Regions from separate parts of the Achromobacter sp. T5-5 genome, predicted to be linked through region 2. Evidence: predicted binding sites of a transcription regulator. Region 2 holds the regulator's gene; the other holds the start of a gene.
What was found. Region 2 encodes HrcA, which represses chaperone genes, less so after heat shock. Its sites were predicted from a motif close to TTAGCACTCNNNNNNNNNGAGTGCTAA; they were not measured.
Positions count from the first base shown of each region.

Region 1: rpoH (RNA polymerase sigma factor RpoH) is a predicted target of HrcA. The motif match lies at 2,504-2,530, and genes of this name have one in related genera.

Region 1 is NZ_AP027919.1:224,449-238,959, forward strand. It holds gene ACZ50Q_RS01095 (hypothetical protein) at 1-551, opposite strand, end outside; gene fghA (S-formylglutathione hydrolase) at 783-1,649, shown strand; gene ACZ50Q_RS01105 (hypothetical protein) at 1,746-2,435, shown strand; gene rpoH (RNA polymerase sigma factor RpoH) at 2,577-3,461, shown strand; gene ACZ50Q_RS01115 (phosphodiesterase) at 3,821-4,660, opposite strand; gene ACZ50Q_RS01120 (cation:proton antiporter) at 4,857-7,553, shown strand; gene ACZ50Q_RS01125 (NUDIX hydrolase) at 7,663-8,475, opposite strand; gene coxB (cytochrome c oxidase subunit II) at 8,777-9,934, shown strand; gene ctaD (cytochrome c oxidase subunit I) at 10,038-11,645, shown strand; gene ACZ50Q_RS01140 (cytochrome oxidase small assembly protein) at 11,677-11,802, shown strand; gene ACZ50Q_RS01145 (DUF2970 domain-containing protein) at 11,812-12,036, shown strand; gene ACZ50Q_RS01150 (cytochrome c oxidase subunit 3) at 12,073-12,948, shown strand; gene ACZ50Q_RS01155 (twin transmembrane helix small protein) at 13,126-13,326, opposite strand; gene ACZ50Q_RS01160 (SURF1 family protein) at 13,363-14,175, shown strand; gene ACZ50Q_RS01165 (SCO family protein) at 14,247-14,511, shown strand, end outside.
Region 2 is NZ_AP027919.1:5,142,537-5,157,047, forward strand. It holds gene ACZ50Q_RS23320 (DUF4148 domain-containing protein) at 1-209, shown strand, start outside; gene ACZ50Q_RS23325 (DUF4148 domain-containing protein) at 1,180-1,461, shown strand; gene dnaJ (molecular chaperone DnaJ) at 1,577-2,704, opposite strand; gene dnaK (molecular chaperone DnaK) at 2,815-4,740, opposite strand; gene ACZ50Q_RS23340 (thioredoxin family protein) at 4,825-5,229, opposite strand; gene grpE (nucleotide exchange factor GrpE) at 5,244-5,801, opposite strand; gene ACZ50Q_RS23350 (hypothetical protein) at 5,942-6,178, opposite strand; gene hemH (ferrochelatase) at 6,168-7,283, opposite strand; gene hrcA (heat-inducible transcriptional repressor HrcA) at 7,329-8,333, opposite strand; gene ACZ50Q_RS23365 (NAD kinase) at 8,476-9,375, shown strand; gene recN (DNA repair protein RecN) at 9,388-11,049, shown strand; gene fur (ferric iron uptake transcriptional regulator) at 11,188-11,607, opposite strand; gene ACZ50Q_RS23380 (outer membrane protein assembly factor BamE) at 11,762-12,298, shown strand; gene dapB (4-hydroxy-tetrahydrodipicolinate reductase) at 12,314-13,105, shown strand; gene murB (UDP-N-acetylmuramate dehydrogenase) at 13,162-14,220, opposite strand; tRNA gene ACZ50Q_RS23395 (tRNA-Gly) at 14,426-14,501, shown strand.

The DNA.
Region 1 (14,511 bases), 1.3 Mb from region 2:
GACAGCCCGTCCTGCAGCCGCTTGCGGTAATTGGCCTGGCGGTCGAACGGCGTGTTGCCGCAGGCCCAGTAATCGGCATGATCGGACTGCCACTGCGCCGGGGCCGCCGAAGTATTGCCCGTATGGCTGGACGCGGATGACCACGGCCAGGAGTCGGGGTCCTGCGATGCGCCGCTGCGCACGGGGTAGGTTTCCAGCCAGACCAGCGCCGGCAACACCCAGGCGCCCGGTTCCAGCAGCGCCGATCGGTAGCGGCCCGCGAACACCCGGCCGCCGCGCAGCCGCGCCGCCAGGTTGCGGCCCAGCGTCTGCATCAGGCGCGGCAGGCCTTCTTCGTCTGCCGGCGTGGCCAGCAGCAGGATGCGGTCGTTGGCAAGAAGCCAGCCGTGCACCGATACGCGGTGGCGCTGGGCCGATTCGCCCAGCCACATGGCAAGCTGATTCAGGATATCGGCGGGCGCGGGTTGCGATGGCGCTGCCAATGGCTGAATAAAGTTGGCCTGCACCAGTTGGGGCAGCCCAGGGGCATACAGGCGGGGCAGACGGGCCATAGTGTCAGGGCTTGCGTATCAGGAAGAACGGTTTGTCTTCGCTCACGGTATATAAATAGTGCCACGGTGGGCGCTGGTCAAGTCCCGTGATCACAATCTGGGCGCGGTATGGCATTTTTTTTGTCGCAAGCGCTCATTGAGGGGCAGGTTAACATTCGGCGACGGAACGTCGCACCATGGATATCCCCTAACCCGCCGACGTTTTTTCCACCTCTACACCGGAGAAAGCCAATGGCCGTGTCCCTGGAACTCATCTCGCAGCATCGGTGCTTCGGCGGCACGCAGCGCTATTACCGCCACGATTCCACGGAAATCGGCCTGCCCATGCGGTTTTCCGTCTACCTGCCGCCCCAGGCCGAGAACGGGCCGGTCCCGGTGCTGTTCTACCTGGCGGGCCTGACCTGCACCGAAGAGACCTTCATGATCAAGGCGGGCGCCCAGCGCCTGGCGGCCGAGCTTGGCGTCATGCTGGTCGCGCCCGACACCAGCCCGCGCGGCGCGGGGGTGCCCGGCGAAGACGAAAGCTGGGACCTGGGCACGGGCGCCGGTTTCTACGTGGATGCCACCACGCCGGCGTGGCGCGAGCACTACCGCATGGACAGCTACGTGACCCGCGAACTGCACGGCATCGTGACGGGCGGCACGCTGCCGGGCGACGCGTCGCGCACCGGCATCTTCGGCCACTCCATGGGCGGCCATGGCGCCCTCGTCCTGGCGCTGCGCAACCCGGACAAGTTCAAGTCCGTCTCCGCCTTCGCGCCGATCGCGGCGCCCAGCCAGTGCCCGTGGGGCAAGAAGGCGTTCGGCGCATACCTGGGCGCCGACGTCCAGGACTGGGCGGCCTATGACGCGTCGGCCCTGATGCGCGGAACGAAGCAGCCGTTCCCCGGCGGCATCCTGATCGACCAGGGCGAAGCCGATCAATTCCTGGCCGAGCAGTTGTATCCCGAGGTGTTCGAGGCAGCCTGCGCCGCCGCCGGCCAGCCGCTGACGCTGCGTCGCCAGCCCGGCTATGACCACGGCTATTACTTCATCTCGACGTTCATCGAGGATCACATCCGGTTTCACGTCGAGCGGCTTGGAAAACCGGCCGCCTGAGGGCGCGCTTCTATACTGGGAAGCCTGCCGCGGCGGGTGGCGGCTTCCTGCGCCCGCCGCGCCGCAAGCCCCTCGGCTTGAATAGGAACGCGTCATTTGATCAACGGAATCGCTCCCTTCGCCTGGATCCTGCTGGGCGCCGTCATCGTCTTGCTGCCCGGCATCGTCATGCTGCTGGGACGCGGGGGGCCACGCGACGAGCGCGGCCGCCGCATGTTCCAGTTCCGGCCCGTCCGCCGGGCGTGCGGCCTGCTGCTGGTGTGCCTGGGGTGCGTGTCCGGCCTGCTCGCGCTGTCGCTGGTGCAGTTCGTCCGACTCACGACCGACGAACCGGTGGCGCGAATCGACGTCCGCCAACAGGCAGAGGGCCAATTCGAGGTCAATGCCAGCGCGCCCGCGATCGGCACCAGGCAATACGTCCTGTACGGCGATCAATGGCAGATCGACGCCCGCGTCGTGCGCTGGAAACTGCCGGCCCTGATGGCGGGCGTGCCGCCGCTGTACCGCTTGGAGCGCCTGTCGGGTCGCTACAGCGACGCGGCGCGTGAAGCCACGGCCACCCGCTCCGTGCATCCGCTCGACGATTGGCCCGCGCCGGATCTCGGTTCACTGAAGAAAAGTTTTCCGAACTGGTTCCCCTTCGTCGATGTCCAATTCGGCAGTGGCGCCTACATGCCGTTGTTCGACGGCGCCCGATACCAGGTGTTCATGGATCCCCGCGGCGCGCTTTTCATCCGCCCGGATGGCCAGGCCACCGTTGATGGTCTCAAGCAACTGGGCTGGTGACGGCACGCCGTAAAATAAATGGGGACGTGTTCTGCCAAAGGAAACTTTGACGCGCCGCAACAGTCGAATTAGCACTCCCAATACTTGAGTGCTAACATCGAATTCATGTCTTTATCTCTTCGCCATCCGGAGACCCCCGCTATGAAGCAACCCAGTACCTCGTTGACCGCTTCCGGCAACGCTCTGGCGTTGGCCATTGCCAATCCGGGCGCTCTGGGCACGATCGACGCGTACATTTCCGCGGTCAACCGCCTGCCGGTGCTGTCCGCGGAGCGCGAAACGGAGCTTGGCCGCCGCCTGCGCGACCAAGAGGACCTGGGCGCCGCCCGCGAGCTGATCCTGTCGCACCTGCGCCTCGTCGTCTCGGTGGCCCGGCAGTACCTGGGTTATGGCCTGCCCCACGCCGACCTCATCCAGGAAGGCAACGTCGGCCTGATGAAGGCCGTCAAGCGCTTCGACCCCGAGCGCGGCGTGCGCCTGGTGTCCTTCGCCGTCCACTGGATCAAGGCCGAGATCCATGAGTACATCATCCGCAACTGGCGGTTGGTCAAGGTGGCGACCACCAAGGCCCAGCGCAAGCTGTTCTTCAACCTGCGCAGCATGCGTCCCGACGGCCAGACCCTGGATCCAGAACAGGTCGACCATATCGCCCGCGAGTTGAACGTGCGCCACGAAGACGTGAGCGAGATGGAAGTCCGCATGTCCGGCCGCGATATGTCGCTGGAAAACCAGGACGATGACGATGACAGCTACGCGCCCATCGCCTATCTGTCCGATGAAGGCCGCCAGGAACCGACGCGTGTGCTGGAACGCGCCGCGCGCGACCGCCTGCAAAGCGCGGGCCTGACCGGCGCGCTCGATGCGCTGGATGCCCGGTCGCGCCGGATCGTCGAAGCCCGCTGGCTGCAGGATGATGGCGGCGCGACGCTGCACGAGCTTGCGCAGGAATTCGGCGTCTCGGCGGAACGCATCCGCCAGATCGAAGCCGCCGCGCTCAAGAAGATGCGCGGCAACCTCGCCGCCTGATTGCGCATCACGTCCGCTATCGCCTCGGAAGGCCGCGAAGTTCGCGGCCTTTTCTTTTGCGGACGCGCGCTGGTGGGCCAATAAATTGATACAAATTCGCGGCGAATTTTCGGACTTCTTCGAAACTTAATGGGGATGGCGCCGCCTAACTTCATGTAGACCGCGAACTTAGGTTGGCAGTCTTGTCATCCGTCTCGGCTTCTCCTCTTTCCCCTCCCCTATGAGACGGATGCTTGCGGGGCACCTAGCATATCGGTGCCCCGTTTTTTATGCGCGCTCGGCGCGCATCGCTTCATGCGAAGCGCTTCACACGCCACGCTTCACACGCATCGCTTCATGGGAATTGCCTGGCGCAGGGATCACGCCGCGCGGGCGTTCTCCGGCGCGGCCAGCGCCGTGTGCCATAGCGCGTCCTGCACGCGGCGCACGCCCGTGGCCATCGAACCGTCCTGATAGAGCTTGATCCACCGGTAGCCCGGCGCCATGTTGTCCACGATGTGCTTGCCGTCGCGGATGCTGAACTGGAAGCAGGTCGACGGCGTGGCCAGCATGCGCAGGTTGTGCCGGCGGCGGTCGAACTCATGATGCACATGCCCCCACAGCAGCACCCGCACCTGCGGCCAGCGGGCCAGCAGCTTGAAGAGCGCCTGCGGGTTGTCGATCATCATCGAGTCGTGCCAATGGCTGTCGATCTGCATCGGGTTGTGGTGCATGGCCACCAGCGTGTGGCGATCGGGCGCCTGGGCCAGCGCGGCCTCCAGCATGTCGAGTTCGCTGGGCGGCAGGTGCCCCGCGTTCGAGCCGGGCACCGTGGTGTCCAGCGCAATGACGCGCCACGCGCCCACGTCGGTCACGGGCATCGACCAGTCGGACAGCTCCTGGCGCAGCACTGACGGCTGATCGTGATTGCCGGGCAGGCAGCGGATGGTGGCGCGCTCCAGCGCGCCGGATTCGGACAGGATGCGCGCAAAGCGCCGGTAGCTCGCGGCTTCGCCGTCCTGCGACAGGTCGCCCGTGGCAAGCAACAGGTCGGGATGCTTGCCGTCGGCCTCGATCTGGCGCAGGACCGCGCGCAGGCTGGCGTCGGTATCGACGCCCAGCATCGAGGTGTCGGGCTCGCCGAACAGATGGCTATCGGTCAATTGGACGAGCATCGCGGGCGCATCGTGGCGCCGGGACAAGGTATGGATGCGAGCCACGTGCGGCTCCTGCAAAGTTCGCGTGGTGCCACATTACCCAAAAAACATGACGTGGCGCGTTTCGCAAGCGTCCCTTGGGGTAACGAAACGTGCATTCTTCAGGATTCCCGCTGCGCCCGGGCGGCAGGCCTGGGAAAAAAGCCGCTATTCTTGCGGAACCTTCCACACGCTTTAAGAATGGGACGCGGCGTCACCCATGGATGTTGGTTTTCTCGTATTTGGTCTTGCGGGCCTGCTCACGCTGGTCTGCTTCATGCCGCCCCTGGCCGGCCGCGTGAAGCTGCCCTATTCCGTGCTGCTCGCGATTGTCGGCTGTCTGCTTGGCATCATCATTCACGTGCATGGCTGGGCGCCCGCCTGGATCGGCGACTTCCTCGATTCGCTGGAAAGCTTCGAGATCTCGTCCGAGACCTTCCTGATGGTGTTTCTGCCCGTGCTGCTCTTTGAGACCGCGCTGGCGATGAACGTGCGGCGATTGATGGACGACATCGGGCCCATCCTGATGATGGCCATCGTGGCCGTGGTGGTCTGCACGGTGGTGGTCGGCGTGACGCTCGATGCGGTCTCGCCCTACGGTCTGGTGGTGTGCCTGCTGCTGGGCGCCATCGTGGCGACGACGGACCCGGTGGCCGTGGTCGGCATTTTCCGCGAAGTGGGCGCGCCCAAGCGGCTGACCACCCTGGTCGAGGGCGAAAGCCTCTTCAACGACGCGGCCTCCATCGCGCTGTACTCCGTGCTGCTGGCCGTGCTGAGCGGCAGGGGCGAGTTGTCCGTCAGCGGCATCTTCAACGACTTCCTCGTGCACTTCATCGGCGGCGGCCTGGCGGGGTTTGCCATGGGGCGGCTGGCCTGCTTCCTGTTCGCCTGGTTGCGCGGTTTTCCCACGGCCGAGATCACGCTGACCCTGACGCTGGCCTACCTGTCCTTCTTCATCTCCGAGCATTACCTGAACGTCTCGGGCGTGGTCGCCACGGTGATCGCGGGGCTGGTGGTGGGCTCGACCGGCCGCACGCGCATGTCGCCCACGACCTTCGAACATCTGGCCAGCGCCTGGGAGCAGTTCGGCTTCTGGGCCAATTCCCTCATTTTCCTGTTTGCCGCCATGCTGATTCCCAAGCTGATGGCGGCCGCCGATTGGCAGGAACTGGTGCTGGTCGGCGTGGTGTTCGTCGTGACCCTGGTCGCGCGCGGCATCGTGGTGTTCGGCTTGCTGCCGCTGCTGGGCCTGACCCGGCTGGGCACCAAGGTCAGCAACCCCTACAAGGTCGTGATGCTGTGGGGCGGCCTGCGCGGCGCCGTGTCGCTGGCGCTGGCGCTGGCGGTGACCGAGCAGACGGGCGTGCCCGAAGAGGCGCGCCAGTTCATCGCCGTCGCCACCACCGGGTTCGTGCTGATGACCCTGTTCGTCAACGGCATCAGCCTGCGGCCGCTCATCCGCATGCTGGGGCTGAACCAGCTATCGCCCGTAGAGCGCACCATCCGCAACCAGGTGATGGCCGTGGCGCTGGAGGACCTGCAGGACAAGACCGAGGAAGTCGCCAAGGCCGAGCACATCGGCACCGAGGTCCGCGACCGCATCCGCGCCGTGTTCGACGCCAGCCTGGCCAGCGTGCATGATGGCCGGGTCAGCCAGATGACCGACGAGCAGCGCGTGGCGGTGGGCCTGACCATCGTCGCCCAGCGCGAAGAGGAAATGTTCTTCGACATTCTCAAGGCCCAGATCGTGGACTGGCGCATGGCCGAAACATTGCTGGCCCGCGCGGAGCGCCTGGAAGACGCCATCCGGCTGGGGGGCGTGGAGGGCTTCGAGCGCGCCATCGTGGCCGACGTGCGCTATTCGACGGGCTTCCGGCTGGCGCTGCGGCTGCACTATGTCTTCGGCTTCCAGGGCTGGCTGGCGCGCGAACTCGGCCAGCGCTTTGCCAACCTGATGAGCAAGCGGTCGGTCGCGCAGCGCCTGATCGGCTTTGCCCGCGAGCAGATCACGCCATTGCTGGGCGAAGCGGCCACGCAGCGCATCGTGTCGTTGCACCAGCGCCGCCTGGACCTGATCGAGAACGCCATGCAGGCCCTGAACCTGCAATATCCGTCGTACGCCCAGTGGCTGCAGGAAAGCTACCTGGGCCGCGTGGCCCGAGAACTCGAGCGCATCCGCTATCGCGACATGCTTGAGCAGTTTCTGATCAGCGGCGAAGTCTATGCGGACCTGACCGAGCAATTGAAGAGCCGCTGGGCGCACATCGACAAGCATCCGCCGCTGGACATCGAAATGAGCGCGGCCGAACTCATCAAGCGCGTGCCGCTCTTCGAAGGGCTGTCGCCCGATTCCCTGCGCGCCATCAGCAAGCTGCTCAAGCCGCGCCTTGCCCTGCCCGACCAGCGGGTGCTGACCAAGGGCCGGCACGGCGAGGAAATGTGTTTCGTGGCGTCGGGCGCCGTGGCGGTCCACCTGCCCGACAACACCATGATCGAGCTGGGCAGCGGGGAGTTCTTCGGCGAACTGGGCCTGCTGGGCGAAGCGCAGCTCACGCCAGACGTGACGTCACTGGGCTACAGCAAGCTGCTGATGCTGTCTTCGCGCGACTTCCACGCGCTGCTCGCCCGCGACGAAAACCTGCGTGAACGCATCCAGGTCGTGGCCAAGCAGCGGTTGCGCGCCATCGAGGTCTGGAAGCAGTTTTCGCAGGCATCCGCGGCGGCGGCTCCCGCGGCCGCGCCGATGCCGGCCCCCAGTCCGGCGCAGGCGGCCGAAGCCGCGGAAGCGGCCGGCGCCGCCATTGCGCCCGAAGGCGAGGATGTCCAGGCGGCCCGCGAACTGCGCGGCGAATCCGCGCGCGACGACGATGGGTTGGGCGGATCGGTGATGGCGACGCCGGAACCGTCGCCGCGCTAGTCGTCCCGAAAGTTGTCCTGAAAGTCGTCCGGGGCAGGCGTCCAAGTCAGGCGCCCAAGTCAGGACCGCCGCTCAGGAGAGACCACCCCGCGCCCCACCCGGCGCCCGGCTAGACCGTGATCTCGCCCGCGGCCTGGCGCCGCATGATGTCCTCGACCAGCACCAGGGCGGCTTCCAGCGTGAACTCGCCCTCGCGGATGCGGTCCAGCGCCGTGGCCACAGCGATGGTGGCGATCTCCATGACCTCGCCGTCGCGGTTGGCGGGGCGCGCGTCCGGCGCCAGGAGGCAGGTGCTGGTCAGCACGTCTTCGACCTGATAGCCCTCGGGCAGCCGGCGATGGATGCGCAGGATCGTGCGCAGCGGCGTGCGGTGCGCCAGGTCCGGTTCGTCCAGCCCGGCTTCTTCGCCGCATTCGCGCACCAGCGCCAGTTCCAGGTCTTCGCGGCTGCCGGCCAGTCCGCCCACCAGCGTGTCCCACATACCGGGATCCGTCGACTTGCTGAGCGAACGCCGCGCCACCCACAGCCTGCCGTCGGGCGTCCAGGCGTTCAGGTGCACGGCCTTGGTCAGCAGGCCCAACGGCCGCACGGCTGCGCGTTCGATCACGCCGAGCGGCTGCTCGCCATCCAATACGTCCAGCAATTCGTCGCGCCAGCCGCGCAGGCAGTTGGCTTGGCGCAACAGTTGCGCGGCCTGTTCCAGCACCGCATCCAGCGCATTGCCCGGAACGAGGCCGTCGCCGATGCGCAGCGCCGTGTCGTCCGCATGCGTTTGCGGCGCTTCGCGCAGCGCGTCGCACGCCGCATGCGTGGCCCAGCCGCAGCGGCGCCCCGCTATATATAAAGCGCGCGCGCCTTCCGGGGCTGGCTCCTGCGCGCGGGCGCACAGGGCGGCATACAAATCGGACAACGGCTTTGGCATCGTGGCGTCATGGTGATGAGGATGCAGGCGATTTTAAGCCACCCGGTTTACGGGCCGCAGTCAAGGGCCGCAGTCAAGGGGCGCGGCCACATGGGGGCGGGCTCCATGAATTCAAGAGCACAAACTTACATCTGTTTGCGCGTCCGCTATAATCCGCCAGTTTCTTTGTGATTTCGAGAGGGAACGACAGGGCCGCTCTATCTCCCTGCATCGCCCTGCCATCTAATAATTGCGCGTTGCCCGTATTCCGGTGACTTCCGCCACCAGCAAATGGGCCTTCGCGCCGTATTTCGAGGTAAGCATGAAGAAGTGGAGAGGGATACTGGGGGCTTGTGCGATGCTGGTTGGCAGCGTGGCCGGTGCCCAGGTGCAAAACATGCCCGGCGGTCCGAAGGTCAATCAGCTCAATCTGCATGAAGGCGTCACCGCGATCTCGCGCGACATCATGTGGCTGCATTGGTTGCTGCTCACCATCTGTATCGTGATCTTCATCGGCGTCTTCGGAGTGATGTTCTACTCCATCTGGGCGCACCGGAAGTCCCGCGGCCACAAGGCGGCGACCTTCCACGAACATCTCGGCGTCGAAGTCGCCTGGACCGTCATCCCCTTCATCATCGTCATCGCCATGGCGCTGCCGGCCACCAAGACGGTCGTCGCCATGAAGGACACTTCCAGCGCCGACCTCACCGTCAAGGTCACCGGCTATCAATGGAAATGGGGCTACGAGTACCTCGACGGCTCGGCCGCCGGCATCAAGTTCCTCTCCACGCTGTCCACACCGCGCGCCCAGATCGAGAACCGCGAGCCCAAGGGCGAGTTCTACCTGATGGAAGTGGACAACCACCTGGTCGTCCCCGCGAACAAGAAGATCCGCATCGTCCTCACCGCCTCCGACGTCATCCACTCCTGGATGATTCCGGACTTCGGCGTGAAGCAGGACGCCATCCCCGGCTTCCTGCGCGACACCTGGTTCAACGCCGAAAAGCCTGGCATCTATCGCGGCCAGTGCGCGGAACTCTGCGGCAAGGACCACGCATTCATGCCCATCGTCGTGGAAGTCCTGGCGCAACCGGACTACGATAAGTGGGTTGAAGACCAAAAGAAGAAGATGGCGGCAAACGCCGACGATCCCAACAAAGAGTGGACGGAAGCCGAACTGGTTGCCCGCGGCGAAAAGGTTTTCGCGGCGAATTGCGTGGCCTGTCACCAGGCCAACGGCAAGGGCATTCCCGGTTCCTTCCCGCCGCTTGACGGAGACAAGGTCGTTCTGGGTCCCAAGGGGCCGCAGATCGACACCGTGCTGAAGGGCAAGCCCGGCACCGCCATGGCGGCGTTCGGCGGGCAGCTCAACGACGTCGAGATCGCAGCGGTCATCAGCTATACGCGCCATGCCTGGAGCAATGCCGGCAAGGGGCAGGACCCGACGGTTCCACCGAAGGACGTGGCGGCTGCGCGCTGATCGCGCGCGCCCATTTCCTCCACCGTAGAACCGGTTCCCTTTAGTCAGAGATACCCTGCCGCCCCGTCGAACGGGGCCGGCACTCAGCAGGAAGGAGTCCATCATGAGCAGCGTCACTGTAGACCACGTGTCGCCGGGCCACGGCCACGGTCACGATGACCACCACCACGGTGTCCCCACGGGCTGGCGCCGGTGGCTTTTTGCAACGAACCACAAAGACATCGGGACGATGTATCTCATCTTCTCGTTCGTCATGCTTCTGGAGGGCGGCACGCTGGCGCTGCTGCTGCGCACCGAGCTCTTCGAGCCGGGCCTGCAGTTCTTCCGCCCCGAGCTCTTCAACCAGTTCACCACGATGCACGGCCTGATCATGGTGTTCGGCGCCATCATGCCGGCGTTCGTGGGCTTTGCGAACTGGATGATCCCGATGCAGATCGGCGCGTCCGACATGGCGTTCGCCCGCATGAACAACTTCAGCTTCTGGCTGCTGCCGGTGGCCGCGATCATGCTGACCGCGTCGTTCTTCGTGCCGGGCGGCGCCACCGCCGCCGGCTGGACGCTGTACGCGCCGCTGTCGCTGCAGATGGGCCCGGGCATGGACCTGGCGATCTTCGCCATCCACATCATGGGCGCCTCGTCCATCATGGGCGCCATCAACATCATCGTCACCATCCTGAACATGCGCGCGCCCGGCCTGACGCTGATGAAGATGCCGCTGTTCTGCTGGACCTGGCTGATCACCGCGTTCCTGCTGCTGGCCGTGATGCCGGTGCTGGCCGCCGCCATCACCATGGTGCTGACCGACCGCCACTTCGGCACGGGCTTCTTCAATGCCGCTGCGGGCGGTGACCCGGTCCTGTACCAGCACGTGTTCTGGTTCTTCGGGCACCCCGAGGTCTACATCATGATCCTGCCGGCGTTCGGCATCGTGTCGGCCATCGTGCCCGCGTTCGCCCGCAAGAAGCTGTTCGGCTACGCCTCCATGGTGTACGCCACCGCCTCCATCGCCGTGCTGTCGTTCATCGTGTGGGCGCACCACATGTTCACGACCGGCATGCCGGTGACCGGCCAGCTCTACTTCATGTACGCCACCATGCTCATCTCCATCCCCACCGGGGTGAAGGTGTTCAACTGGGTCGCCACGATGTGGCGCGGGTCCATGACGTTCGAAACCCCGATGCTGTTCTCCATCGGCTTCATCTTCGTGTTCACGATGGGCGGCTTCACCGGCCTGATCCTGTCGGTGGCGCCCATCGACATCCAGGTCCACGACACCTATTACGTGGTGGCGCACTTCCACTACGTGCTGGTGGCCGGTTCCCTCTTTGCGCTGTTTGCCGGCGCGTACTACTGGGTGCCCAAGTGGACGGGCCGCATGTACAGCGAAAAGCTGGGCAAGCTGCACTTCTGGTCCACGCTGATCTCGTTCAACGTGACCTTCTTCCCGATGCACTTCCTGGGTCTGGCCGGCATGCCGCGCCGCTACGCCGACTACGCCGCGCAGTTCACGACCTTCCACCAGCTCGCCACCATCGGCGCGTTCTGGTTTGGCCTGTCACAGCTCATTTTCCTGTGGGCCATCGTGCGTTGCTACCGGGGCAAGGGCGAACCCGCAGCCGCCAAGCCGTGGGAAGGCGCCGAAGGTCTGGAATGGACGGTGCCGTCGCCCGCCCCGTTCCACACCTTCGAAACGCCGCCCGAAGTGAAGTAAACGCCCAATCCATGTTCCAGGTCGCACAGCAATGACACCCGAGCAGCGCCGCCGCAACAAGATCGCAGGACTGGTCCTGCTGGTTTTCGTCCTTGCCGTGTTCGCCTGGACCGTGATCCGCGGTTCGGCGTTGCTGACCGGCAAGGCCGTCGGCTAGGCCACAACCATGAGCGACGACCTTCGCGAAACCTCCCAGCGCAAGCTGAGCTTTCTTCAGACGATGAAGGCGGTGGCGTGGGGATTTTTCGGGGTGCGCAAGGGCGCGGGCTACCGTGAGGACATCGCCAGGCTCAATCCGGTCCACGTCATCGTGGCCGGACTGCTGGCAGCGGCAATCTTTGTGACTGTGCTGGTTTTAATTGTTCGTTGGGCCGTTTCCAGCCTGACTTGAATTACCTAAATCTAAATCTGTACCAGGGAGAAAGCCATGAGTGCAAGCCACTCGGTTCAAGGTAAAGAGGCACCGTACTACTTTGTCCCCGCCGACTCGGGCCATCCCGTGCGCATGGCCGTTGCGCTGCTCTTCATGGGCCTGGGCGCCGCGGCCTGGGTCAACGGCGCGGATTGGGGCAAGTGGTCCGTGCTGGTGGGATTCATCGGCGTGGTCATCGTGCTGTACTACTGGTTCGGCGATGCCATCCATGAATCGGAAACCGGCCTGAACAGCAAGCGCATCGACGATTCCTACCGCTGGAGCATGAGCTGGTTCATCTTCTCGGAGGTCATGTTCTTTGCCGCGTTCTTCGGCGCGCTCTGGTACACGCGCACCGTCACGACGCCATGGCTGGGCGACATCGACCACCGCCTGATGCTGTGGCCGGACTTCCAGGCGACCTGGCCCAACTTCGGCCCGGCCGGCGTGGTGGAATCCTTCCAGACCGTGGGTCCCTTCTGGCTGCCCACGATCAACACGGCGCTGTTGCTCAGTTCCGGCGTCACGCTCACCATCGCGCACCATGCGCTGCGTGAAAACCATCGCGGCAAGACGAAGTTCTGGCTGGCGGCCACCGTCATCCTGGGCTTTGTCTTCGTGGGCTGTCAGGCCTTTGAATACATTCATGCCTACCGCGACCTGAACCTCAAGTTCAACTCGGGCGCCTATGGCTCGCTGTTCTACATGCTGACCGGCTTCCACGGATTCCACGTGATTCTGGGCGCGACCATGCTCACGGTCATCCTGATCCGCCTGATGCGCGGCCACTTCACGGCGGACCATCACTTCGGTTTCGAGGGCGCGGCCTGGTACTGGCACTTCGTGGACGTGGTGTGGCTGGGCCTGTACCTGTTTGTCTATTGGTTCTGACCGCGCGGTGCTGATCGCGGGGTTCTGACGGCGGCCGGCGCAGCCGGCGGCCGTTGCGGCACGGGAAAGCGCGAAGGGGGCGGGCGGCAAGCCGGCTTCCGCCGCGCTTTCAGGCCATTTGCGGGGACGCGCCCGGCGGTTGCGGCGCCAAATCCGGGGAACCGGACGCCGCGCAGCCTATCTAAAGCCCGTGCTCTCGATCCAGCCCATGTGATGGGCGAACAGCACGAACACGAACAGGGCGACCGACAGGCCGATACGGACCGTCAGTGCGTTGACCGTGCGGTTGGTGGTACCTTTGTCCCGCATCAGGTAGACCAGGGCGGATGCCAGACTGGCCAGTATCCCGATGAAGGCCAGAACGACGAAAACGCGCATTGTGGTCTCCCGACAAATCAGATTTAGCAACGACAGATGTCCCGACCGCATTCCACCCGCTACACGGTAGCCGCCTTACTGCTGCTTGGCATCGCCGTGGTGATCCTGGTGTCGCTGGGGCAATGGCAGTTGCGTCGCAGCGATGAGCGACGCGCCATTCTGGCCGCGATCGAAGCGGGCCGCAAGCAAGCGCCACTCGTGCTGACGCCCGCCACGCCGCCCGCGGACATGACGGCCTGGCGCGTGGCGCAGGCCAGCGGCACGTGGCTGCCCGAATTCAGTGTACTGCTGGACAATCGCAACCAGGACGGCAGGCCCGGCTACTGGCTGGCCACGCCGCTGCTGCTGGACGCGTCCGCGCGGCGCGCGGTGCTGGTGCTGCGCGGGTGGTTGCCGCGCGTCATCCAGGGCCAGGGCGAGCCCGAGCTGCCGGCCGCGCCCGAGGGCGTGCAGACCGTGCAAGGCGAGCTTTCCGAGCGCGTGCCGCGCCTGTTCGAACTCTGGTCGCTGGGCGGATCGCAAACCTCGACCTTGCCCGCGACGCTGCCCGCGGCGGACGGGAAGGTGCCGCAAGTGCAGAACCTGCCGCTGGACGCCTACGCCCGCGCGACCGGGCTGGATCTGCTGCCCACGGTGCTCAGCCAGGGCGGGCCGGGCGACGATGGTCTGGTGCGCGACTGGCCCCAGCCGTCGGTGGATTTCCAGCAGAACACGTCGTACGCGGTACAGTGGTTCGCTTTCGGGGCGATTGCCGCCATTGCGTGGCTGGTGGTGCTGGGAGGCGCCATCCGCCGCATGCGCCAGCGCGGGGACACGCGGGCCCAGGCCCGGATCCGCGCGCGTCGATGAACAACGCTATTCCAGGATACAAAGTGGCTCGCGACAACTCCTCCAACAAGCCCGCAGGCAAGCGTTCGCTGATGCCCATGGTGCTGGTGTTCCTGTGCTCGCTGGCGCCCATCGTCGCGGCGTTCGTGGTCTACATGAATCCGCAATGGTGGCCCAGCGAATCCAGCAACTACGGCACCCTCGTGACGCCGCAGCGCCCGATGCCCCAGGCATCCGAACTGCGCCTGACCACGCTGGACGGCAAGCCCTTCGATCTGCAAAGCCTGAAGGGCAAGTGGCTGCTGGTGGCCGCCGACGGGGCGGCCTGCCCCGAAAGCTGCGCGCGCAAGCTCTTCA
Region 2 (14,511 bases):
CCAGCCTGAGCGCGCAGGAAGTGCAGGCTCAGTTGCAGCAAGCCAAGGTCAGCGGCCAATACACCTTCGGTGAACTGGAATACCCCCCCGTCGCCGCGGCGACCGGCAGCGCCAAGTCGCGCGCCGATGTCCAGGCGGAGCTGGCGCAAGCGAAGGCCAGCGGTCAATACACGTTCGGCGAGCTCGAGTACCCGCCGATCAGCCGGTGAGCTGCTTGCTGTAGCCCGGCCGGCCTCGGGTGGCATCATGGCCTGAGGCCGGTATTTTCGGCGTACAGCGGCGGTTGAAGTAGTAGTAGTAGTAGTAGTAGTAGTAGTAGTAGTAGTAGTAGTAGTAGTAGTAGTAGTAGTAGTAGTAGTAGTAGTAGTAGTAGTAGTAGTAGTAGTAGTAGTAGTAGTAGTAGTAGTAGTAGTTGAAGTTGAAGTTGAAGTTGCTGTGATGCAGTTGGTAGTTGTAGTCAGCAGTAGCAGTAGCAGTTGCAGTTGCAGTAGCGGAGGGACCGGGGCGCGAGCCGCGGTCCCTTTTTTGTGTGCATGAGTGGCTGGGGCGAGCGCGGGTTCTTTAGCCGCCCGGCGCGGCCGCGCCCCCCAGCGCGCGGGGCCACGATTGCGGTCCGGAGCCTTCGCTTCGGACTTCCCCTGCCTCATCCTCGTCATCGCCTGCGGCGATTCCTTCGGATTCCGTTGGGCTTATCGACGCCCCGCGCGCTGGGGGGCACGGCCACACCAGGCTTGCGTTGTTGAATGGCCTCGAGCGCTGGGACGGGTGGTTTTCTTGGCGTTCTTCTTGGCGTTTTGAGCTGGCAGGAAGATCTTGCGTGGCCCGCGCTGCGTCGGCCGCGCGGGCGGCCTGGCAGCGCTTACGCAATGAGTCGCGTCAGGGGGAGGCCGCTGCGCGCTTGATGGAGAGCCTGCGTCAAGGGGGGCACTGCGTGCTGATTTAGCGCCCGCTTCAGGATTGAGCGTCGCTTTGCTGGTGGAGGGCGCCTTGGCTTCGTAATTCTGCATTGCAAATTTTCGAAACCCTTCGATTTTTCGCAAACGTGGGAGGTGATTTCATCCCGTGCGGGTCTTTGCCGAGATTTTGGCGTCCAGCGCCTGGCCATCGGAATCAACAGATGGACCACGACAGAAGGCCGCCGGGCTCGGTCTCATTTAAAACAATCTGGAGGTCTCACTTATGAAAATACTGGCCACGACGCTGTTTTTTTCCCTGGCCCTGGCAAGTGCCGGCGCTCACGCAGCTGGCGATGAACAATCCAAATCCCGCGCCCAGGTCGCAGCCGAACTGCAAGAAGCCAAGCTCAGCGGCCAATACGCTTTCGGCGAGCTGGATTATCCCGCGGCGCAGCCTCACACCTCCAGCCTGACCGAACAGGACGTGCGCGCCCAGCTTCAACAAGCCAAAGTCAACGGCGAATACACCTTCGGCGAGCTCGACTACCCGCCCGCCACCCGCTAAGCGGCTCGCCGTTCTACGGGATCCCGCAATCCCATCCGTAGCGCGCCAGGCACGCCTGCCCGAAAAAAAAGCCGCGACGAACGTCGCGGCTTTTTTGCGCTGATCGGCAGCGCGATCAGCTGAAGAATTCCTTCACGCGGTCCGTCCAGGATTTGCTCTGCGGCGAGTGGCGGTCGCCGCCGTCGTTCAGCGACGCTTCGAACTGGCGCAGGATGCTCTTCTGGTCGTCGCTCAGGCGCACCGGCGTTTCGACCACGACGTGGCAGTACAGGTCGCCCGGGTAGCTGCCGCGCACGCCGCGGATGCCCTTGCCGCGCAGGCGGAAGGTCTTGCCGGATTGCGTGCCTTCGGGGATGGAGATTTCGGCCTTGCCGCCCAGCGTGGGGACCTGGAGCTCGCCGCCCAGCGCCGCCGTGGTGAACGGGATGGTCAGTTCGCAGTGCAGATCGTCGCCGTCGCGCTGGAAGATCTTGTGCTGCTTGATGTGGATTTCCACATACAGGTCGCCCGGAGGACCGCCATTGATGCCAGGTTCGCCGTTGCCGCTGGAGCGGATGCGCATGCCGTCGTCGATACCGGCCGGGATCTTGACCTGCAGGGTCTTGTTGCGGCGGATGCGGCCGACGCCGTCGCAGGCCTGGCACGGATCGGTAATTTCCTTGCCGTTGCCGTGGCAGGTGGGGCAGGTCTGCTGGACGCTGAAAAAGCCCTGCTGCATGCGCACGGCGCCGGAACCGCCGCAGGTGCGGCAGGTCTTGGGCGAGGTGCCGGGCTTGGCGCCGGAACCGTGGCAGGTGTCGCAGTTTTCCCAGCTGGGAACGCGGATCTCGGTGTCGAAGCCGGCTGCGGCCTGTTCCAGGGAGATTTCCAGCGCGTACTTGAGGTCGGCGCCGCGGTAGACCTGCGGGCCGCCGCCGCGACGTCCGCCGCCGCCGCCGAAAATTTCGCCGAAGATGTCGCCGAATGCGTCGGCGAAGCCGCCGCCCATGCCCGCGCCGCCCATGCCGGCGGCGTTGGGGTCCACGCCCGCATGACCGTAGCGGTCGTACGCGGCGCGCTTTTGTTCATCGCCCAGGACCTCGTAGGCTTCCTTGGCTTCCTTGAACTTCTCTTCGGCTTCTTTGCTGTCCGGATTGCGGTCCGGATGGTATTTCATGGCCAGCTTTCGATAGGCCTTCTTGAGATCGTCGTCCGAGGCATTCTTTGCCACACCCAGGACGTCGTAATAGTCGCGTTTTGCCATGATCCGTGGGCTCAAAAATCGAGCCTTCTTTTCAGTGCTACAGAATGAGTTCGCCCGGTAGACGGATTTCTCCGGCTACCGGGCGGCAGAGGCAGGTCAGCGCCCGGCCATTATTGGTCGCGCTTGACTTCCTTGAAGTCGGCGTCGACGACGTTGTCGTCCACCGGCTTCGCGTTGTCGGCGGCCTGCTGCTGGCCAGCGGCCTGTTGCGCCTGCATGTCGGCGTACATCTTCTCGCCCAGCTTCTGCGATGCCGTGGACAGCGCTTCGACCTTGGCGTCGATCGCGGCCTTGTCGCCTTCCTTCAGCGTGTCTTCCAGGTCCTTGATCGCGGCTTCGATGCTTTCCTTCTCGGAAGCTTCGAGCTTGTCGCCGTACTCGGTCAGCGACTTGCGGGTGGCGTGCACCAAGGCATCGGCCTGGTTGCGCGACTGGGCCAGCTCGGCAATGCGGTGATCTTCCTCGGCGTTGGCCTCGGCATCCTTGACCATGCGCTGGATCTCGTCTTCCGACAGACCCGAGTTGGCCTTGATGGTGATCTTGTTTTCCTTGCCGGTGCCCTTGTCCTTGGCGGACACGTGCAGGATGCCGTTGGCGTCGATGTCGAACGTGACTTCGATCTGCGGCATGCCGCGCGGCGACGGCGGAATGCCTTCGAGGTTGAACTCGCCCAGGGCCTTGTTGCCCGCGGCGATTTCACGTTCGCCCTGGAACACCTTGATGGTCACGGCCGGCTGGTTGTCGTCGGCAGTGGAGAACGTCTGCGAGAACCGGGTCGGGATCGTGGTGTTCTTCTGGATCATCTTGGTCATCACGCCGCCCAGGGTTTCGATACCCAGCGACAGCGGCGTCACGTCCAGCAGCAGCACGTCCTTGCGGTCACCCGACAGCACGGAGCCCTGGATGGCGGCGCCCGCGGCGACGGCTTCATCGGGGTTCACGTCCTTGCGCGGATCCTTGCCGAAGAATTCCTTCACCTTTTCCTGGACCTTGGGCATGCGGGTCATGCCGCCGACCAGGATCACGTCGTCGATGTCGGAAACCTTCACGCCGGCGTCCTTGATGGCGACACGGCAGGGCTCGATCGTGCGTTCGATCAGTTCTTCGACAAGCGCTTCCAGCTTGGCGCGCGTGATCTTCAGGTTCAGGTGCTTGGGACCGGAGGCATCCGCCGTGATGTACGGCAGGTTGATTTCGGTCTGCTGCGCGGAGGACAGCTCGATCTTGGCCTTTTCGGCGGCTTCCTTCAGGCGCTGCAGGGCCAGCACGTCCTTGGACAGGTCGACGCCTTGTTCCTTCTTGAACTCGGCAATGATGTAGTCGATGATGCGCTGGTCGAAGTCTTCGCCGCCCAGGAAGGTGTCGCCGTTGGTCGACAGCACTTCGAACTGCTTTTCACCGTCCACGTCGGCGATTTCGATGATGGACACGTCGAACGTGCCGCCGCCCAGGTCATAGACGGCGATCTTGCGGTCGCCCTTTTCGGTCTTGTCCAGGCCGAACGCCAGCGCCGCGGCGGTGGGTTCGTTGATGATGCGCTTGACTTCCAGGCCCGCGATGCGGCCGGCGTCCTTGGTGGCCTGGCGCTGGCTGTCGTTGAAGTAGGCGGGCACGGTGATGACGGCCTCGGTCACTTCTTCGCCCAGGTAGTCCTCGGCGGTCTTCTTCATCTTGCGCAGCACGTCGGCCGACACTTGGGGAGGCGCCATCTTCTTGCCGCGCACTTCCACCCAGGCGTCGCCGTTGTCGGCCTTGACGATGGCGTAGGGCATCAGGTTGATGTCCTTCTGCACCGCCTTTTCTTCGAACTTGCGGCCGATCAGGCGCTTCACCGCATACAGGGTGTTGCGCGGGTTGGTCACGGCCTGGCGCTTGGCCGGCGCGCCGACCAGGGTCTCGCCGTCATCCATGTAGGCAACGATGGAGGGAGTGGTGCGAGCGCCTTCCGCGTTTTCGATGATCTTGACCTGCCCGCCGTCCATGACAGCCACGCAGCTGTTGGTCGTTCCCAGGTCAATGCCAATAATCTTGCTCATGGTGGGTTACCTTGATTATTAAATCTATGAAAATTTGGGGAAAACTGCTTGTCCCCCCATAACTGGGGTTGCCCGAGGGGTTTTTCAAGACGCCGGGCGGGAAATTTCCGCGCCCGGTTCCTGCAGGCGGTGGATCGCCGCCGTGAACTGGGGCAATCCGGGCCAGCCGGTGATGCGCCCCAGCCGTTTCCCGGACCGGTAAAGCACAAAAGTGGGGACGCCATGCAACGAAAAGCGCCGGCCCAGCGGTTCATCCGCATAGACGTCGGCCTCGAACCAGGTGAGGCCCAGGCCCAGCAGCGTTTCCTGGTGCAGCAGCGCGGCCTGCTTGAACAGGTTGCAGTTGTAGCAGTCCTGCCCCCACAGGAACACGCAGCGCAGGTCCGAGCCGGGCGCCTGCACGACCGCCGCATCGAATCCGGCCGTGTCGACATGACGCATGCCGAACACCTGGAATACCTGCGCCGGATCGAAGCGGGGGTCCGTCATGGCGGAGAAACCAATCAGCCCTGGCCGGCCGACACGACCACCAGCGCCGGGCGCAGGGTACGGTCGGCAATCACGTAGCCCTTCTGCAGCAATTGCACCACCGTGTTGGCGGGCTGCTCGTTGGGAATGGACGAAATGGCCTGGTGCTGGTGCGGATCGAACTTGTCGCCCTGCGCCGGCGCGATTTCCTTGAGCAGGTTGCGCTCGAAGGCGGCGGCAAGCTGCTTGAGGGTGACTTCGACGCCTTCGCGCAGCGTGTCGACCGTCTGGTCAGGCTGGGCCAGCGCGGCTTCCAGGCTGTCCTTGACCGGGACCAGGCTTTCGGCGAACGATTCGATGCCGAACTTGCGCGCCTTGGACACTTCTTCCTGGGCGCGGCGGCGCACGTTCTCGGCTTCGGCCTGCACACGCAGAAGCTGGTCGTGCTGCTCGTTGACGGTAGCCTGGGCGGCGTCCAGTTGGGCGCGCAACTCGTTCAGCTCGGCCTGCGTAGCGTCCTGGGCGGCGGGTGCCGCGTCGGCGCTCTGGCCGACTTCGGGCGCCTGCTCAGCAGGCTCGTGGGGTGCCGTCATGGGGAATCCTCCAAAAAGAATGGCTTTCGCAGACATGAATGGGGGCCAATACCCCTATTTCAAGCCCGGGTAAGTGAAAAATTCCCACACGGCGGCGGTCAGGGCGCCGCGCGAACGGACCGCCCTGGGTCTCGAACCGCTTACTTCTTGCTGGGCTGCGCCGGCGCGACGGGGTCGCTGGCCGGAAAACTTTCCTTCAATGCGCGGTCGACACGCTTGTCGTCCGCATCCGGATTGGAGGGAATCGCGACCGGGTCGCTGGCCGGAAAGGTGTCGGCCAGGGCTTCGTCCAGCTCGTGTTCGATGTGGTCTTCATCGACCGGGGTGCTTACGCTCCCCTTTTTCGTCGACTTTCCAGTCTTGGGATCATGCTGCATGCGCCTTCTCCTTCAAGTCCGTGGTGCCTGGTACCCACCCCTGCAAGTGCCGTGCCACCAGTCCGGACAGCCCCGCGATCCAGGCTTCGTCGTCGTTGATGGCCGGAATGTAACGGAACTGCCTGCCCCCGGCTTCGAGGAAGGCGTCCCGGCATTCCAGGCTGATTTCTTCCAGGGTTTCAAGACAGTCTGCCACAAATCCCGGACACACCACATCGACCTCGGTGACGCCCGAGGCGGCCAGCGCCTTGAGCGTCGGCTCGGTGTAGGGCTCCAGCCAGCGGGCGGTGCCGAACCGGCTCTGGAACGTCACTTCGATCTGGTCGCGCGGCAGGGACAGGCGTTGCGTCAGGAGCCGGGCCGTCTCCAGGCAATCGCGGTAGTAGGGGTCGCCAAGCTCGATCGAGTAGCGCGGCAGCCCGTGAAAACTCATGACCAGCTTCTGGGGCTTGCCTTGCTCCAGCCAGTATCGCTCGATGCGCGCGGCCAGCGGGTCCAGGTAGGCCGGATCGTCGTGGAAGCGCTTGATGAAGCGCATCTCGGGCTGGTCGCGCAGCCTGCCCGCATGGCGGGTGACCGCATCGACCACCGTGGCGGTGGTGCTGGCGGCGTACTGCGGATACAGCGGCACGGTGAGGATGCTTTCGCAGCCCTGCTTGCGCAGGTTCGAGATGGCATCGGGAATGGAGGGATTGCCGTAGCGCATGCCCAGTTCGACCACGGCGTCCACGCCCGCGGCGTGCAAAGCGGCGCGCACGCCGTCCGCCTGCCGCTTGCTGTAGACCATCAGGGGCGAGCCCTCCTGCATCCAGATGCCGGCGTAGCGCGGCTCCAGCCGCTTGGGACGGCGGACCAGCACGATGCCGTGCAGGATGGGCTTCCAGAGGTAGCGCGGGATCTCGATGACGCGGGGATCGGAAAGAAATTCACCGAGGTACTTGCGGATGTCCTTGGCCGTCGGGGTGTCCGGCGTGCCCAGGTTCACCAGCAGCACGCCGACCTTGCCCGGCACGCGCGGCGGCGGATCTTCGTTGAAGGGGTCTTCTTGCTGCGGTTCAGGAAGGTAGCGCTCAGGCCAGAGATACTTGAACAGGCGAAGAAACACAAAAACTCCCGTTCCTCCGCAAGGAGGATGTAGCTTTGAATGGAACTACTGATTGTGGCTGAGGGCGTTGGACAGCAAACGCGCCGTGATGTCCACGATGGGAATGACGCGTTCGTAGGCCATGCGGGTCGGGCCGATCACGCCCAGGGTGCCCACCACCTTGCCATCCACGCCGTATGGGGCGGTGATGACGGAGACGTCTTCCATGGGCACAAGCTGCGAATCGCCGCCAATGTAGATCTGCACGCCCTGCGCCCGGCTGGACACGTCCAGCAACTGCAGCAGATCGGTCTTTTTCTCGAACAGCGAGAACATCTTGCGCAACCGGTCCATGTCGGACGCGATGTCGGTCACGTCCAGCAGCTTGCGTTCGCCGGAAATGACCACGGCATCGCCGTCTTCGGCGGCTTCGGCGCTGGCCTCGACGGCGGCCTGCATCAGGCGCGAGATGTCTTCGCGCAGTTGGGCCAGTTCGGTCGACAGCGTCTGCCGGACGGCATTGAAGGACTTGCCGGCGAAATGCATGTTGAAGAAGTTGCCGGCCTCGAGCAGCTCGGATTCGGAGTAATCGCGCTGCACGAAAAGAATGCGGTTCTGGACGTCGCCGTCGGGCGTCACGATGATGAGCAGGACGCGCTTGTCCGACAGGCGGATGAATTCGATCTGGCGAAAGACCTGCGCGCGCTTGGGCGTGAGCACCACGCCCGCGAACTGGGTCAGGTTCGACAGCAGCGCCGCGGCCGCGTTGACGGCGCGGGTGGGCTCGGCCGCCGAGAGCATTTCGCCCATGTTGTGCGGCTGCAGCTGGTACGACTGCACCGACAGCAGCGAATCGACGAACATGCGGTAGCCGCGCGGCGTGGGTACGCGGCCGGCCGAGGTGTGCGGACTATGGATCAGCCCCAGCTCTTCCAGGTCCGCCATGACGTTGCGGATGGTGGCCGGGGACAAATCGAAGACTTTAGATAGCGTCCGCGAGCCGACTGGCTGCCCATCGGCGATGTAGCGTTCTATCAACGCTTTCAGTAATGCGCGTGCGCGGTCATCCATAACGGCTATTTTAGGGAATCTTTTCCAATTGAGGCGATTTTTGTCCCGCAACCCGATATACGGCCCCATATAATCGGCTAACCGGCTCATTTCGGGCTGGATTCGGCTTTCCGGTTTCGCCCTTCTCACTTTTGACGCAGCCATGCATTTTCCTATCGTCGCCCTGATCGGCAGATACCAGGACACTGGCCTGGATACACCGCTGAGAGCGCTTGCGCACGCGCTGACGCAGGCGGGCCGGCAGGTGCTGATCGACGCGGACACGGCGCGCAACACCGGGCTGACCGAATACCCCATCGCCACGCTCGAAGAAATCGGCAAGACCGCCTCGCTCGCCGTCGTGATGGGCGGCGACGGCACGGTGCTGGGCGCCAGCCGCCACCTCGCGCCTTACGGCATGCCGTTGGTGGGCATCAACCACGGGCGGCTGGGCTTCATCACCGACATCGCCCTGCAGGACGCGCACGCCGCGCTTGCCCGCGTGCTGGAAGGCAGCTTCCAGATCGAAGACCGCATGCTGCTTGAAGGCAGCGTCTGGCGCGGCGACCAAAAAATGTATTCCGCATCGGCCCTGAACGACGTGGTCCTGAATCGCGCGGGACGCGGCGGCATGATCGAGGTGCGGGTCGAGCTGGACGGCGCCTTCATGTACACGCAGCGCGCCGACGGCCTGATCATCGCCACCCCCACCGGGTCCACCGCCTATGCGCTGTCGGCCAACGGGCCCATCCTGCACCCCGGCATGAACGCCCTGGTGCTGGTGCCGGTGGCGCCGCAAACACTGTCGAACCGCCCCATCGTCATCCCGGACACGGGCGTGCTGAACATGACCCTCACGGCCATGGGCCGCGTCGAAGTCGGCGCCAGCGTGCACTTCGACATGCAGACCTGGTCCGACCTGCAACCGGGCGACCGCATCGTCGTGCAGCGCGCGCCCTATACCATCCGCTTCGTGCATCCCGAAGGCTACAGCTTCTTCTCCACCCTGCGCCGCAAGCTGCACTGGAACCTGATGCCCGAAGCCTCCGACAACGTAGAGTAGTTGGCGCCCCCCATGCTGCGCACCCTGCACATCCGAGACTTCGTCATCGTCGAACAGACCGAGATCCACTTCGGTCCCGGCTTCACCGTCTTTTCCGGCGAAACCGGCGCGGGCAAATCCATCCTGGTGGATGCGCTGGCGCTCACGCTGGGCGAACGCGGCGACGCCAGCATGCTGCGCGAAGGCGCGGCCCGTGCCGACATCACGGCGGTCTTCGACACGCCCAAGGCGCTGCATGCCTGGCTGGCCGAGCGCGAAATCGACGCCGACGAAGAACTCTCGCTGCGCCGCGTCATCGACGCGCAGGGCCGCAGCCGCGCCTATATCAACGGCACCCCCGCCACCGTCGCACAATTGCGCGAACTCGGCGACAGCCTGGTCGACATCCACGGACAGCACGCGCACCAGAGCCTGATGCGCCCCGACGCCCAACGCGACCTGCTGGACGCCCACGGCGGCCATGCCGAGCTTCGCCACGCCGTGGGTCAGGCCTGGAAGCAGTGGCGCGCTTTGGCGCGGCAACTGGAATCCGCAGAGAAAGACGCCGAAAGCCTGGCCTCTGAACGCGAGCGCCTGCAATGGCAGGTCGATGAACTCGACCAACTGAACCTCGGGCCGGACGAATGGGAAGCCCTGCAGTCCGAACACACGCGGCTTTCCCACTCGCAGTCGCTGCTCGACGGCGCTTCGCAGATCCTCGAAGCGCTCGATGGCGAAGGCGACTCCGCCCATCACCGCCTGACGGCGGCCAACCAGCGCATCCAGCAGATGCTGCGGCACGATCCCGGTCTGAAGGGCGTCCAGGACGAACTTGAATCGGCCCGCATCGCCATCAGCGAGGCCGTGTCGGACCTGAACAACTACGTCAGCCGCGTCGAACTGGACCCGAAGCGGCTCGCCGACGTGGAAGCGCGGCTGGGACTCGTCTTCGAAACCGCCCGCAAGTTCCGCGTCGAACCCGACGCGCTGTGCGACCTGCGCGAATCCCTGCATTCGGAACTTGCCGCCCTGCAGGCCGCCGGGGACATCGACGCCCTGCGCGCCCAGGCGGCCGCGGCACAGGCGCAGTACGACACGGCCGCCGCCAAGCTCAGCACGGCGCGCCGCAAGATCGCCAAGGACCTCGGCAAGCAGGTCACGCAGGCCATGCAGACGCTGGCGATGCAGGGTGGCCGCTTCGAGCCCACCCTTGCGCCGTCCGCCCCTTCCGCGCATGGCAGCGAACAGGTTGAATTCCTGGTGGCCGGCCATGCCGGCACCACGCCGCGCCCGCTGGCCAAGGTGGCGTCAGGCGGCGAACTGTCGCGGATTTCGCTCGCGTTGTCGGTCATCGCCAGCCGTGCGGCGCGCGTCCCGACGCTGATCTTCGACGAAGTCGACAGCGGCGTGGGCGGCGCGGTCGCCGAAGCCGTCGGCAAGCTGCTGCGTGAACTGGGCGAGCGCCATCAGGTGCTGTGCGTCACCCACCTGCCCCAGGTCGCGGCGTGCGCCAACAACCAGTTCCTGGTCAGCAAGACCGAGTCGCGCGGCACCACGCGTTCCAGCATCGAAGAACTGGACCCGTCCGCCCGCGTCGAAGAGATCGCGCGGATGCTGGGCGGCATGACGCTCACCGCCACCACGCGCGAACATGCGCGCGAAATGCTGGAAGGTTTCGGACAGGCGGCCTCTTAAGCCGCGCCCGCCCAGGAAACTGCACCCGCCCTGGTCCGCCCGTCTACGGACAACAAAAAGCCCCTTCTCAATGAAGGGGCTTTTGCGCTTGGCGGGGCCGTGGTCCGAGGGCCCGGCCTCCCGCTTGCCGATCCGGGTTCAACGACCCTTCAGGCAGCTTCCGCAAATGCCATACAGCACCATTGCGTGGCTTTCCAGCGCAAAGGCGTTGTCCTTGGCAATCTTCTGCTGGCGCTTTTCGATCTCGGGATCCGAGAACTCGACGACCTTGCCGCAGTTGGTGCAGATCAGGTGATCATGGTGGTCGCCGTCGTTCAGCTCGAAAACGGCCTTGCCGCTGTCGAACTGGCTGCGCGCCAGGATGCCGGCCTGCTCGAACTGCGTCAGCACGCGGTAAACGGTTGCCAGGCCGATTTCGACGTTTTCGCCGATCAGGGCGCGATAGACGTCTTCGGCGCTCAGGTGACGCTCACCGGATTTGCGGAAAATATCAAGAATCTTCAGGCGAGGAAAAGTCGCCTTCAAACCCATGTTTTTCAGTTCGCTTTGGTCGCTCATGGTGTAATCGCTCTCCGTCCGCGTTGGCATGGGCAAGGACAGGGGTCACCGCAAGACGGCTCGCCGAATTCATGCCGCCACGCGGAACTATCCTTATGAAACCTTTATGATAACGGTTTTGCTTGCTTCCAAATAATAGGGGCGCGTAGTGTCCATGTTTGCACGTATTCCCTCCCGCACGCTGAAGACCAGTTTGGCCATCGCCGCCCTGGCCGTTGCCCTGGCCGGCTGCACCTCGACCAAATGGGGCTTCCCGTACAAAGCCCCCGTCCAGCAGGGCAACTGGATCACGCAGGAGCAGGTTGCGCTGCTTCAGCCCGGCATGACCCGCGAGCAAGTCCGCTTCGCCCTTGGCAGTCCCACGCTCACCAGCGTGCTGCACGCCAACCGCTGGGACTACCCGTATTACTTCAAACCCGGCTACGGCGACGCGCAGGAGCGCAAGTTCACCGTCTGGTTCGAAAACGACCGACTCGTGCGATGGGAAGGCGACAAGCAGCCCGACCTGCAGCCCTACCAGATCAACACCCCGGACTCCGTCGCCGACGAAAAGACCGACCTGCGCCTGGACCAGGACGAAGCCCGCATGAAGCAAGAGCAGGACGAGAAAAAGCGGGACGCCGATGCGCCCGTCAGTCCGATCAACCAATACCCCGGCCAGCCCGGCAATGCGCCCGAGCCGCTGCTCTGACACCAAGGATTTCTTATGCGTATTGCTATTGCCGGCGCCAACGGCCGCATGGGCCAGATGTTGATCGAAGCCGTCCTGAAGGCCGACGGCCTGGAACTGGCCGCCGCGCTGGGCACCCCCGGCTCCAGCGCGGTCGGGCGCGATGCCGGCGCCACGCTGGGCAAGCAGACGGGCGTGGCCATCACCGACGACCTGGATGCGCTGGCGGGCGCCGATTGCCTGATCGATTTCACCCGTCCCGAGGGCACCCTCAAGCATCTGCAGGCCTGCGTCAAGCACGGCGTGAAGGCCGTCATCGGCACCACCGGCTTTGACGACAACGGCCGCGCCGCGATCGAAGTGGCCGCCCAGAAAACGGCCATCGTGTTCGCCCCGAACATGAGCGTGGGCGTCAACGCCACGCTCAAGCTGCTGGACATGGCGGCCCGCATCCTGAACTCGGGCTACGACGTCGAAGTCTTCGAAGCCCACCACCGCAACAAGGTGGATGCGCCTTCGGGCACCGCGCTGAAGATGGGTGAAACCATCGCGTCCGCATGGGAAGTCGCGCTGCCTGACGTGGCCACCTGGAGCCGCCATGGCGACACCGGCGTGCGCAAGCCCGGCACCATCGGCTTTTCGGTACTGCGCGGCGGCGATATCGTCGGCGACCACACCGTCTCGTTCTGCGGCATCGGCGAGCGCATCGAGATCACGCACAAGTCGTCCAGCCGCGCGACCTACGCGGAAGGCGCGCTGCGCGCGGCGCGCTTTCTCGACGGCAAGCACAACGGGCTCTACGACATGCAATCCGTGCTGGGACTCTGAGTCCTGGCGCCAAAAAAACAGGACCCCGCGGGGTCCTGTTTTTTTGGGCCGGCGGATCAGACCACCACGGGTTCTGGTTCCAGTTTCACGCCGTAGCGCTCGGCCACGGCATCCTGCACGGCGCGCGCCAGGCCCATGATGTCGACAGCGGTGGCGCCGCCACGATTGACCAGCACCAGCGCCTGGCGGTCATGCACGCCCGCCGCGCCCAACGCCCGGCCCTTCCAGCCGCACTGGTCGATCAGCCAGCCCGCCGCCAGCTTATAGCGGCCGTCTGGCTGCGCATACGACACCAGACCCGGAAAACGCCCCGCTAGCGCATCGCGTTGCGCGGCCGGGACGATGGGATTCTTGAAGAAGCTGCCCGCGTTGCCGGTGACTGCCGGGTCCGGCAGCTTGGTCCGACGGATGTCGCAGACCGCCTCGAACACATCGCGGGCGCTGGGCGCCGCGCCCGACAGCCGCGCGTGGCGCTGCAGGTCGGGATACGCCAGCACGGGACGCCACGGCCGCGGCAGGGAAAAACGCACACGCACGATGATCCAGCGGCCGGGCTCGTCATGCTTGAACGCGCTGTCCCGATAAGCGAAACGGCAATCGTCCGCCTGCATGTCGACATAGCGCCCTTCGCGCACATCCCAGGCCGTCAGGCTGTGAAAGCGCTCTTGCAGTTCGACGCCGTAGGCGCCGATGTTCTGCACGGGCGCGGCGCCCACGGTGCCGGGAATCAAGGCCAGGTTTTCCAGGCCATCCCATCCTTGCGCCACGCATGCCGACACAAAGCCATGCCAGCTCTCCCCGCCCGCGGCTTCCACAAGCCACGCTTGCGGTCCGGCCTCCAACAGACGCACGCCCTGGAACGCCACGCGCGCAACCAGACCCGGCACGCGTTCGGGCAACACCAGATTGCTGCCGCCGCCCAGCACCAGCAGCGAGCGCGCCTGGCTTGCCAGCGCCGACAGGGCGGGCAGTTGCGCGGGGTCGCGCAGCGTGACGAAGGCGTCGGCCCGGGATGCCAGCCCCAGCGTATTCAGCCCGGTGAGGTCCTGCACGGCCGGGGACAAGGACTCGGACGCGACAGATTCGGGCGTGAGCCCCCCGAAGGAATTTGACATGGATGCTACGAGGTGTGCTATAGTTGCGGTCTTCGCTCAGTTTACTTGATTGAGTGCTTGACCCGAACCAAAGCCGGCAAGACAGGCTTTAAATCAAGCTCAGGACAAGCTCAAAAAATCGTGCTAGACTGCGCGCCTTCTGATCGATAACCAAGTTGATCAGAGTGAATAAGAAATGCGGTTCTGAGCAGTTTACGGAACCAATGCGGGAGTAGCTCAGTTGGTAGAGCGCAACCTTGCCAAGGTTGAGGTCGCGAGTTCGAGACTCGTCTCCCGCTCCAAATTCAGCGC